Regions from separate parts of the Lysinibacillus sp. FSL R5-0849 genome, predicted to be linked through region 2. Evidence: riboswitches for the same ligand, from Rfam matches in the RefSeq annotation. Region 2 holds a riboswitch; each other region holds the start of a gene.
What was found. A riboswitch is a leader RNA that binds a small molecule or an ion and turns the genes downstream of it on or off. The one in region 2 is predicted to bind cobalamin.

Region 1: it holds a riboswitch for cobalamin, as region 2 does, so the genes downstream of both, nikA (nickel ABC transporter substrate-binding protein) here and MKY80_RS20525 (iron chelate uptake ABC transporter family permease subunit) in region 2, are expected to answer to the same signal.
Region 3: it holds a riboswitch for cobalamin, as region 2 does, so the genes downstream of both, MKY80_RS02520 (ABC transporter substrate-binding protein) here and MKY80_RS20525 (iron chelate uptake ABC transporter family permease subunit) in region 2, are expected to answer to the same signal.

The regions. Positions count from the first base shown of each region.
Region 1 covers NZ_CP152004.1:2,422,794-2,427,084, forward strand. The annotation lists gene nikB (nickel ABC transporter permease) at 1-837, opposite strand, end outside; gene nikA (nickel ABC transporter substrate-binding protein) at 909-2,528, opposite strand; cobalamin riboswitch at 2,673-2,866, opposite strand; gene metE (5-methyltetrahydropteroyltriglutamate--homocysteine S-methyltransferase) at 2,997-4,291, opposite strand, start outside.
Region 2 covers NZ_CP152004.1:4,142,019-4,146,309, reverse strand. The annotation lists gene MKY80_RS20535 (YdhK family protein) at 1-291, opposite strand, end outside; gene MKY80_RS20530 (biotin transporter BioY) at 408-1,004, opposite strand; cobalamin riboswitch at 1,159-1,350, shown strand; gene MKY80_RS20525 (iron chelate uptake ABC transporter family permease subunit) at 1,545-2,591, shown strand; gene MKY80_RS20520 (ABC transporter ATP-binding protein) at 2,597-3,388, shown strand; gene MKY80_RS20515 (SMR family transporter) at 3,466-3,780, opposite strand; gene MKY80_RS20510 (SMR family transporter) at 3,780-4,133, opposite strand; gene MKY80_RS20505 (TetR family transcriptional regulator) at 4,205-4,291, opposite strand, start outside.
Region 3 covers NZ_CP152004.1:522,093-526,383, forward strand. The annotation lists gene MKY80_RS02510 (long-chain-fatty-acid--CoA ligase) at 1-700, shown strand, start outside; gene MKY80_RS02515 (acyl-CoA dehydrogenase family protein) at 702-2,369, shown strand; cobalamin riboswitch at 2,429-2,612, shown strand; gene MKY80_RS02520 (ABC transporter substrate-binding protein) at 2,756-3,727, shown strand; gene MKY80_RS02525 (iron ABC transporter permease) at 3,724-4,291, shown strand, end outside.

The DNA.
Region 1 (4,291 bases), 1.7 Mb from region 2:
GGGGTAATCACGATTCGTTATGGATTCTATTATATATCGACCGAGTCCAGGCCAACTAAATACTTGCTCGACAATGACAGCACCACCTAGCAAATTTCCGAGTGTCATCCCAAACAATGTTGATATCGGTATAGCAGCATTCCTCCCCACGTGTCGAATGAGAATGACCGATTTTCTCAAGCCTCTAAGCTGTGCATATTTTACATATGGCTGCTCGTATTCTTCGATCATGGCAGAGCGGATAAACTGTGAGAACAATCCGATTGTAGGTAAAGCTAAGGTGAAGGCCGGTAAAACTATATGTGCTATCGAACCTTTTCCATTCGTTGGAAAAATGCCAAGTTTTAAGCTGAAAAGATAGAGTAGGATAAACCCTAACCAAAATGTTGGAATGGATACACTTAGGACTGTAAATAATCGAATGATTTTATCGATAAAGGAATGCTTATATAATGCGCTCACAACCCCTAATGGAATACTAAAAGTTAAAATGAGGATAAATGCTACTAAAGCTAATTCAATGGTAGCGGGTAGTTTAGCAAATAGCTCATGAGCCACGGGTAATTTACTAACAAAAGATGTCCCAAAGTCTAGCTGTAAAATGCCTTTTACCCATAGCAGATACTGCATGATAAAAGGCTTGTCTGTCCCTAATTCTTCTCGTAAAGCTTGTATAGCCTCTGGTGTTGGGGCAATTCTTGAGAGTCGAAGGATGACCTCTGCCGGTTCTATTGGTACGAAACGAATAAACACAAAGGTCAGAATAGATACGCCTACTAATACAAATGGTAGAGTGAGAATTCTTTTTACACAAAACATCCAAGTCGATTCGTACATGCCGTCACTTCCTATTTCATCCGATGATAAAAAGAGAGTTGCCCTATTTCGACACACTCTCTCTTTCATACTTAGTTTTCTTTATCCATTTGCGCATATGGAATGTCATACTCAGAAGCACGTGGTGCAAAATCCTTCATATATGGTTGATAAATAACATTATTTGTTTCATACGATATTGGATAGAATAATGCTTGATCGTGGAACATTGTTAAAATATCCGTATATAGCTGCACGCGTTCCTCTTCATCGGTACCGACTAATAATTGATGTATGTTTGTATCGATCTCCTTAGCATTTGGTAAGCCTAATTTTGCTTCATATACACCACTAGCATTTGGCGTAGCTGATTCATTTGCAAAGCTATGTGGATCAGTCGGCGGTCCATTTGTTCGCCAGAAGTTAATATCAACCTGATCATCCATTAATTTTTGCAGACCAACCATAACATCTGCCCCTTCAATATTTAACTGTACCCCTATTTTTGCTAGCTCGCCTTGCATTAACTCCGCCATAGGTTTTTGAATGGCATCAGTAGCAATATAGATTAAATCTAATGTAAGGGGTTGACCATTTTTCGAACGAATTTTTTCACCCTTCTGTAGCGTCCAGCCCGCTTCATCTAGCAATTTCTTCGCTTTTTCAGGATTATATATAATGGGCGCTAAATCAATATTGGCATAAGGAATGGCATTCCAGAATAGCGTGTTTGCCACTTTTTCTGTACCATGTGTAATATTGTCTACCATTTGTTCTTTATTGATAGCATATTGAATAGCTTGTCGAACCTTTAGCTCAGCTAACGGTCCTGACTGAGTATTGAACAGTAATGCTTTCGTAGACAGCGGCTCAGATGTAGCTGTTTTATATTTGCCACTATCTCTTAAGTACGTATAGTTATCTAAACTAATAATCCCTCGACCATAAATGACATCTAATTCTTCATTTTCAAAGGCTAACGAAAGGGATTCCGAATCTGGAATGATCTTAACCTTTATTTTATCTACGAGAGGTTTTTCACCCCAATAATGTTCGTTACGGCTAAATAATGCATATTCATCTTTTTTATAGTCTGTTAATACCCATGGTCCTGTGCCAATAGCTGATTGAATGGAATCATTTGTCGCATCACCGTCTGGAAAGCCATTATCCCCTAAAAAACGGAAAGGTCTGACAAAGGCTAATTCGTTTAACACAGGGTAATATGGTTCGTCTAATTGCAAACGTATTGTTGATTCATCTACTTTGACGACCTCTTTAATATGGTTGACCATACCCATCCAAGAATGCATGTCACGATTCGCTAATACTGCATCAAAATTGCGAATCACATTATCAGCATTAAAGGCAGTCCCATCCGAATAGTTAACATCCTTGCGTAAATGAAACGTATAAGCAGTTTTATCCTCTGAGATGTCCCAGCTTTCTGCTAGCTTTGGTGTAATTGTGCCATCATCGTTATACGCCACTAAAGATTCATAAACCATGGCTTGAGCAGTCATCTGATTTGGTAAATATGTATGGGGATTTAATGGCCCTACATCTAATGGCCATCCAATCGTAATCATTTTTTCATCTGTTTGTTCTGTTGGTGCTGAATTTCCTTTGTCCTTTTCTGAGCTTGTACAACCTGCAAGAAAGCTCAAGGTCAAAACAAGCAGGAAAGGCAGTAAATACTTCGTCCATCTCATTTTTTGTCTCCTATCTCTATTCCCTGTTCCTATCTACAAAATGAATAGAAAGAAGGCATAAAAAAACCTTATTCCACAAGAATAAGGACAGATAGACCTACAAATACGTAAGCTTCCATCCATCTCCCTATCTTTCGTAGATCATCAATGAATCTTCTTACAAGCAGGCATTCTGGCTTATGATTCATCATTTTGCTTCACCTTCCCAAGAAAGAACTTAGTGGTAATCGAAACAAAACTCCTCATTTACAGCTGCGGGACAGCATGGGATTTACACCCATTTTCCTTTTAATTGAATGAAAAATACTTTCATTCAAACTTGTAATGCAATATTTGAAATTAGTAATAAACATAACATGCTGAAATGTTCACGTCAATTTTATTTTCTGAATATAATAAAACCTCTATACAAAAAGACCAGGTAGATGACCTGATCTTTCTTTAACTCCTTTTATTATATTGTTTTCGTTATCTTGATATAGATTCCTTCACCTCCTGACGCAATATTTTAGTAGCACCTACCATATTAGCTAAAGCCGCGATTGTTTCTGGCTCTTTCCTTGTTTTTAAGCCACAGTCAGGATTAACCCAAAATTGATGTTTGTCTAGAACTTGTAAACTATCTTTCATAATGGCTAACATTTCGCCTTCACTCGGCACACGTGGGCTATGAATATCGTAAACACCTAATCCGATTCCTTTTGTATAAGGTTTTACTTGAAGGGAAGAAATTAGCTCTCCATGGCTACGTGATGTTTCAATAGAAATCACATCTGCATCTAGCGCGCTAATGGGTTCTATGAAATCGTTAAATTCGCAGTAACACATATGTGTATGAATTTGTGTTTCATCCTTAACACTCGATGTAGCAAGCTTGAAGGCATTGACCGCCCAGTCTAAGTAAGCCCCCCATTCTTCTTTACGAAGAGGTAACCCTTCACGGAGTGCTGGTTCATCCACTTGAATAATGAAGATGCCAGCCGCTTCTAGTGCTTCCACTTCCCTGCGAAGTGCTAATGCAATTTGATAAGCCACATCTTTTCGAGAAATATCATCGCGTACAAAGGACCAATTTAAAATGGTCACTGGCCCTGTCAGCATCCCTTTTACAAAGCGCTTCGTTAAGCTTTGGGCATACGCAGACTCTTTCACGGTAATGGCTGAAGACCATGCAACATCTCCATAAATAATTGGAGGCTTCACACAGCGAGAGCCATACGAAACAACCCATGCTTTTTCAGTAAAGGCAAAGCCCGTCAATTTCTCACCGAAATATTCAACCATGTCTGTCCGTTCAAATTCTCCATGAACTAGTACATCTATATCAAGATCCTCCTGCAAGTGAATCCAGCGTTTTGTTTCCAGTTCAATAAATGCTTCATAGTCTTCATTCGACAATTGTTTCTTTCGCCAAGCATTACGATTTCTCTTCACCTCATCAGATTGAGGGAAGCTGCCAATTGTCGTTGTTGGGAAAAGGGGTAGTCCTAATGCCTGCTGCTGTATTTTTTGACGTTGACTAAAATCATTATGTCGCTCAAAATCCTTTGTTGATAAGGATTGAGCGGCTTGTTGGATAATCTTATTTTGACGAATTGAATGATTTTTTAGTGCTTCAATGGCCTTCATACTTGCTGAGAAATTATGACGTAGCGTTCCGTCTTGATTTTTTCTATATTTAGTGAGCTCAATAAGCTCTTCGATTTTTTCATCAGCAAACGCCAGTGCTTGTTTGAGAACAGGGTCCAGCTTCTTTTCAAGTG
Region 2 (4,291 bases):
GGCACCAACAATCGTCGCTTCGGCACCCTTCATCCCCTCCATATGCCCATCTGTCATCATAGCGGTACTTCCAACCGGAAATGCTGGATCTTCAGCTTTTCTTAATGTAGCCGGCACTTCTGCTGAGCTAGAATGATTCATTGTGGAGTGATCCATTTCTGTTTGTTGCTCAGTCTCAGGAGTAGTATCTGAAGTTGATGAAGGCTCTGTTTTATCTTCAGAGCAAGCGGATAAAGTAAGTATAGCAACTGCTGATAATAGTCCACCTGACCATCTTCGCTTGAATGTCATATGAGATCCTCCTTTCTATTTGCCCTTACTGTAACAAACAAATATGCAGAAATGATGGACATTCATTATTACAAAAAACTTCTTTAGTCTATTGACTAAAGAAGTGGATGGAAGCGCTATTGAATGGGCATGATTTTCAATGTTTTTTGTAGTCGGTACGCTAAAATACCAGCGAAAATAGCTAAGATAATATCTTTTGGGAGTGGGGGAATCATCCAGAGCCATGCTAATCTATAGGAAAAATCCTCTGGCGCACTGGCCCATAGTTTATACGCAATAAACATCCAGTTTGTACCAACTAAATAATTGATAGCAGTTGCGATGAATGCGGCTAGTATATAGCTTTTCTTTGTACCACTTCGTTCTACCATTAAACCGGCAACATATGCTGCTAAAATAAAAGTGATAATAAATCCAAATGTAGGGCTTAATAGTTGACTGAACCCTCCACCAAAGCGAGCAAAGACAGGTGCTCCTGCTAATCCAATACACATATAGACTGTGCAGGCAAGCGCTCCCTTCCTACTACCCAAAATAAGTCCGGCTAAAATGGCAAAAAAGGTTTGTAGAGTAATCGGCACTCCTCCCACTGTCATAAAGGGCACAAAGGAAGTTATATTGGCACCGATCATCATGAGGGTAGAAAATATTCCGATATAGGCAATATCTACCGTCTTTAATTTTGGATGACTTTGTTCTGATACTGTTGACATGACTTCACCTCTAATTTCAAAGTATTTATCGTTAGTGTAAAAAACTAAAACAAATGTGTCAACTTAATTATAAGTGTAGGTTAACTTAAGTGTGTTGGAAATTCCTTGTAGACTAACTATCTATAAAAATGTATGATAGAATCGTCATAATTTTTTAACTTTACATACTATTGGTGTGACATTTTAAACAATGTCGCTTAAAAGGGAAGTCGGTGGAAGTCCGACGCTGTCCCGCAACTGTAACGAGGAGTCCTATCATGTTTATTTGCCACTGTTAAAAATGGGAAGGCTATTTATAGGATGATGAATCGAAGTCAGGAGACCTGCCAATAAGTAATACCTGTAATGCCCACGAGGATGCAAGCAATTACGGACAATAGCTGGATTTTCTGACTTTGTTTATTCGAGGGTATTTTTGTGCGTATTTTTGCATGAAATGCCTTTTTTTATTGAGTGCCAACTGAAGTAAGATCATCTGACCTACATTATGCGAACGTATATTTAATTGCTTCATTCATCATCTTAGTAGGAGTTTAATGAATGAATAAAAAATTTATGTTATTTTCTTTAGTGCTTCTTTTAGTATTAATCGTATCCATGACACTTGCTGTAATGGTTGGATCTGTTTCGGTGACGCCATTATATGTATGGAAAGTAATTCTTTCGAAATTACCCTTTATACAACACTCAATAGAGCAAGATTGGAGTCGCTCACAGGAAATCATTATTTGGCAAATAAGAGTACCCCGTGTCATCCTTGCCGCTATTGTAGGAGCGGGTTTAGCCATTGCAGGGGCAGCGATTCAAGCACTTGTACGAAATTCCATTGCAGACCCATATATTTTAGGAATTTCTTCAGGAGCAGCAGTTGGAGCAACTTCAGTAATTATTTTAGGTGCTTTTTCATTTTTAGGTATCTACGCACTTTCTGTATCAGCCTTTATAGGGTCTTTGCTCGCAATTGGGTTAGTGTTTTTCTTATCGCGCGTAGGTGGCCGTGTCTCGATTTTTCGCTTGCTATTGGCAGGGATGGCGGTTTCCTTTATATTAACGGCCATTTCTAATTTTATATTAATGATGTCGAAGCAAGAGGGAGCTTTAAAGTCCGTTATGTTTTGGATGTTAGGCAGCTTAGCTGGAGCAAAATGGAATAATATTATTATTCCCGCCTCCATCTTTTTCATTGTGTTCGGGCTTTTATGGCTATTCTATCGAAATTTAAATTTGCTATTACTTGGGGAAGAGGCGGCGGTAACGTTAGGAGTGAATCTTCAACAATTTCGCATACAGCTCATTTTACTTGTCTCACTTTTAACGGGGGTACTTGTAGCAGTGAGCGGTTCTATCGGATTTGTGGGATTAATCATTCCGCATATAGTACGATTAATTGTCGGTTCTAACTATAAATATGTAATACCAGTCAGTGCTTTATTGGGAGGGATTTTCTTAGTTTGGGCAGATGCATTAGCTCGAATTATTATTGCTCCACAGGAAATGCCAATCGGTATTATTACAGCCTTTTGTGGGGGGCCGTTTTTCATTTGGTTACTCCGTCGTAATAATTATTCTTTCGGTGAAGGAGATTAACTTCCATGACATTAGAAGCAAAACAAGTATCATTCTCCATTTACGATCAGCGAATACTTCATGAGGTAAGTGTAAAAATAAAGGAAAAGCAATTTGTCGGGTTAATTGGCCCCAATGGTAGTGGGAAGTCGACATTGCTTAAAAATATGTATCGTCTCCTAAAGCCAGAAAGTGGGACAGTCTTGTTAAATGAACAAGATATTTTAAAGCAATCTAGTAAAGCCATTGCTAAAAATTTAGCCGTTGTTAGTCAAGAAACACCCGTATTATTTGACTTTACTGTTCATGATTTAGTCAGTATGGGAAGGACTCCACATAAAAAGCTATTAGAGCTTGATCAGGAGCAAGATTTTCAAATTGTAAAAGATGCTTTGAAGCAAACGGGCATATTGCACCTAGCGAAACGAAGCTTTAGCTCACTTTCCGGTGGGGAGAAGAAGCGTGTTATGGTGGCAAGAGCACTCGCTCAGCAAGCACAGGTCCTTATATTAGATGAACCAACAAATCATTTAGATATTCAACATCAACTTCAACTGATGGACTTAATTCAAACTTTGCATCTAACAGTAGTAGCCGCTCTCCATGACTTGAATATCGCTGCTATGTACTGTGACCAAATTTATGTTTTACAGCGCGGACGCATTGTTTGCCATGGTACACCAGAAGAAGTACTTACACCATCATTGTTGCGAGAAGTATTTGGAGTATTTGCTGATATTCAAACACATTCACTGACGGGTAAGCCGTATCTTACATATGTCCCTGAACAATTCGCAAGAGGGGGCAACCCTATTTAGTTTGCCACGATCATTCAACACCATCTAATAAAAAAGGGCGCTCCTTCATATAAGAGGGCGCCCTTTGTCATCTACTATTAAGATACCGCTTTTAAACCTGCAACTCCAATGATAATCGCAATGATGCTGATGATTCGTGCAAGGTTTTTAGATTCCCCAAAGAACATAATATTGACCAGCACGGCACCTACAGTTCCAATACCAACCCAAACAACATAGGCGATGCTTAGTTGTAAATAGTTGAAGGAAGCATATAAAAGTGCAAAGGATAAACCAAAGCCTCCGACGTATAATAATAAATTTCGTACGGTTTTATGTTGACTATAAAAGCGTAAACCAATGACACCGACTATTTCCGCCACTGCTGCTAATATAACGAATACCCAGCCCATTATGCATCCACTCCTTTTGTCGTACTAGTATCCTTCGATGGATTATCCGCCAATTTTAGGCCAATAACGCCCAATACTAAAATAACCATGAATATCCCTTTAATTGCATTAAAATCACCATTGAAAATAAAAATATCCATTAATGTAGTACCAATTGCACCTGCTCCAGCGAAAATTGCGTAGACAGTACCCGTAGGGAGTTTTTCACAAGCCTTCGATAAGAAGTGAAAATCAACAGCGATAATAGATACAATAATGATCCAATGCCACCATGTATTTGCTACGTTAAAACCGAATATCCAAAACAATTCAAATAAACTTGTTAGTCCAACATACATCCATTCTTTTTGCATAAATAAATTCCTTCCGTAGTAGAATTTTATGACTGACATTCAGTCATTTTTGAGATAAAAGAGAACGCCACTTATGCGTGGCGTAGGCCAAGTGCGTGATATAAAAAGTCTAGAAGCTCAAGCTTAAGCTGCTGCATGGTTTCATCCTTGCTATCGTC
Region 3 (4,291 bases), 1.0 Mb from region 2:
CTCCATGAAATGGTGGGTATATGGAGGTGCACCTTTATCTGAAAACGAAGTTCGTTTCATTCAACAGTCATTCCGCACAACTAATTTAACATGCGTATATGGATTAACAGAGGCGGGGCCAAGTGGATCATTGCTATTTGGCAAGGAGCATGAAGGAAAGGCTGGGAGTATTGGACAGCGAGCACCTTTAGGTACAGAGATACGTATTGTTAACGACAGTGGCGAAGATGTACCAGCAGGAGAAGTAGGGGAAATCGTTTTATTTGGTGAGGGTAATATGCTTGGCTACTACAGAGATGAAGCGGCAACCAATGCGGCCTTTATAGACAGTTGGTTAAAAACAGGTGATCTAGCTCGTAAGGATGAAGACGGCTTTATTTGGATTGTTGATCGAAAAAAAGATGTGATTATTTCGGGAGGAGTCAATATTTATCCGAAAGAAATTGAAGATTGCCTTTTAAGCTTTGAGGGGATATTTGAAGCGGCAGTGGTTGGTGTTCCACATCCACAATGGGGAGAGACAGTGAAGGCTGTTTATTCCGCTAAACAGGATATTGATGAAGAGGCTCTAAAAGATTATTTAGAGGGGCAGCTTGCTAAGTATAAAATACCGCGAATTTTCGAAAAAGTGGAAGCGCTACCAAGGAATGCGTCAGGCAAAATTTTAAAACAATCTTTGAAAGGACAAGAGGTGAGATAGCATGAAAGTTTTACAACAGGAAATAGCAGGCACAAGCAATTTCTTTACAGATGATGATACGCTTCAAAAAGTGTTGGAAATGATGCTCGATAAAGAATTTTCATCTTATGCGCATCGGGAATTGACGGACTTTGGTGAGCTATGTGCGGGTGCAATAGATGTGAGGGCGAAACATACTGATCGACAAGGAGAGCCTCGCCTTCAAAGGTATAATGCCTATGGCGAAGAGGTTTCAGAGGTATGGGTCAATGACGGCTACAAAAAAACAATTGAGGAGACATATAATACGGGGATTGTTGGCTATGTGCATAAAGATATTCCCCAACTAGGTCACAAAGGGAATTATGTCTATAGTTTTGCGCAAGGTTATTTACTGTCACATGCGGAGCCCGGTTTTTATTGCCCTGTGACGTTAACGATGGCTACTGCCTATTTATTAGACCATTATGCAGAGGAAGGAGTTAAGCAGCGCTTCTTACCGCATGTTTGTGCAACAGGCGATATGGAGCTATATGAGGGAGCGACATTTTTAACAGAGCGACAAGGAGGCTCAGATGTTGGTGCGAATGTAGTAGAAGCAAAACTTGTGGGGAATGAATACCGCCTCTATGGTGAAAAGTATTTCGCCTCCAATGCAGGGATGTGTGGGGTTGCAATGGTATTGGCACGAATAGAGGGTGCACAAGCAGGCTCTAAAGGATTAACTCTATTTGCAGTTCCATGGCGTAATGAAGATGGATCGGCTAACCAACTTCGTATTCGACGACTAAAAGATAAATTAGGTGTGAAAGCCGTTCCATCTGGTGAGGTTGAGTTTGATGGAGCACTCGCTTATGTAGTTGGTGATCAAAATAAAGGGATTTATTATATGCTGGAGGCGCTTAATTTATCAAGAATTTGTAATGCTGTGGCATCCATTGGTATTATGCGCCGTGGCTTCTTAGAGGCGAAGCATTATGTGTCAAATCGATATACCTTTGGTAAACCTTTAACACAGTATCCTATGATCCAGGATACATTGGGTAAATATGCCGCTAAGCTGCATGTAGAAGTAGCCACGATTTTTGATCTTATTCAATTATACGATAAAGTGACAGGTGGTCAGGGAACAGAGCAAGACATCATCATGAACCGTTTATATATTGCCATTATGAAAAAGGAAACGGCAGAGCAGGCGGTCCATTATGCAAGTGAAGCAATTGAGCTACATGGCGGGAATGGCTATATTGAGGACTTTGTAACACCACGCTTACTGAGAGATGCGCAAGTGCTGACGGTATGGGAGGGTACGGCTAATATACTAGCTTTGGAGCTTATTCGCTTAGTGGATAAATACAGGGCACATGAATTGTTTGTTCAAGTGATGAGCAAGCGATTAGAAGTATTAACAGACCATTCATTAGTGAAAATCGTTCAAGAGCAATTGACTAAACTATCGGCAACCTTACAAATTTTTAGTACTCTCGATGAAGCGACAAAAACGTTTGAAGCAAAGGATGTTGCCAAAAAAATGGCTCAATTATATGAAAGTGTCATAGCCGTTGAGTGGGCACAAAAGTTTGGTGGGAAATATGATAAACTAGCGGATGTTTATTTAGAGCAAACTTGGTCATTACGAACGATCGGTGCTCCGATGAAAACCGTACAGTATTTTGCTGAAATCGTCTAATAACCTTTGGAGTCGCCTTGATATAGAGGCGACTTTTTTTAATTTCATGTATAATAAAATCAACTGAATATTATAAAGGTTCTTTACTTAAGTAAAGTGAAAAGGGAAATCGGTGTAATTCCGATGCGGTCCCGCCACTGTAAGTGTGAGTTTTTTCAAATGATGCCACTGAAGATTTCGGGAAGGCTTGAAAAAACGTACTGAGCACAAGCCAGGAGACCTGCCTTTATAGCATAGACATTACAGCCTACGAGGATAGGATGGTGGATTTTGTATCAGTTTTTTGGTGCGATTTTGACCCCTCATCATTCGAAGATGAGGGGTCTTATTTTGATGGAGGAATACTTCTAACACATGAACGCACAAATCAACGAAGGAGGATTCACATGAAGAAATTTTGGAAAATAGGGGTATCGGCATTTTTAACGATAGGGTTGCTAGCAGCTTGTGGACAAGAGGCGCAAAAAGACAATTCCACACCTACAGAAGAGCAAACACAACAAGAAACATCTAAGGCGGAAGAAGCAACATTCCCTATGACTATAACGGATGCTATTGGGAAGGATATTACACTAGAGGCTCCTCCTAAGAAAATAGTGTCACTTATTCCAAGTAATACAGAAATATTGTTTGGCCTAGGTTTAAAGGATGAAATCGTAGGGGTTACAGACAACGACGATTATCCACCAGAGGTAGTTGAAAAGGATAAGGTTGGTGGCATGGAGTACAATATTGAACAAATTATTGCCTTAAAGCCAGATATCGTTTTTGCACATGAATCTAGCATGTCTCTTTCGGAATCAGCCATAGCACAGCTAGAATCTGCGGGCGTGAAAGTATTTGTTGTAAAAAATGCCCAAGATTTTAATGAAACCTATACAACGATTGAACAGCTTGGGCGTGCTACAGGGAAATTACCAGAAGCTGAAAAAATCATTGCTGACATGAAGGCGAAAGTGGAAGAGGTTCAGGGGAAAGTGAAAGACGTTGAACCTAAGAACGTTTTTGTAGAAGCCTCTGATGAACCTAATATTTATACAGCTGGTCAAGGCACATTTATGAACGCAATGCTGGAGATGATCCATGCAAAAAATGTAGCAGCAGACGGTGATAATTGGTATGAAATTGGTGCAGAACAAATTATCACAAAAAATCCAGATGTCATCGTGGTGACATATAGTTATGTACCTGATATTTTAACAAAAATACCAAAGCGTGCTGGTTTCGATACAATTAATGCAGTGAAAAATAATGCTATTGTGCAAGTAGATGAAAGCACAACAAGCCGTCAGGGACCACGTTTAGCGGATGGCCTTGAGGAATTAGCAAAAGCTATCTACCCTGAGGTATTTAAGTGAAAAAAATAGCAACAGCCTATGTATTAACATATACGCTTCTTATCATTAGCATCTGGTGTGGCGTAGCTATAGGCTCTGTTCATATTCCGATAGAAGTGCTGTGGAATCAGTCAGTTGATGAAACAGCTGCCAATATCTTTTGGAAAATTCGGTTGCCCCGTGTGCTTTTAGCGGGGCTAGTAGGAGCTTCTCTCGCCATTGCGGGAGCGGCTTTCCAAGGCTTGCTCAAAAATCCATTAGCAGATCCATATACATTAGGTATTTCATCTGGTGCTTCTGTCGGCGCAGTCATGACAATTTTTTTAAATATTTCTATACCTGTTGTAGGCTTGTATGCCTTACCTACCTTTAGCATGATAGGCGCAATTATTACAATGGTGATTGTGATGAGCTTTGCTAGAGTAGTAGACCGTTCTTTAAAGATGGAAACACTGATTTTAACAGGAGTTATCTTTAGTTCATTTTTAGGATCGTTAATCTCGTTAATGATTGCTTTATCGGGAGAGGAGCTACGCCAAGTAATCGGCTGGCTACTCGGTTCTGTTTCTATGCGTGGTTGGCCAT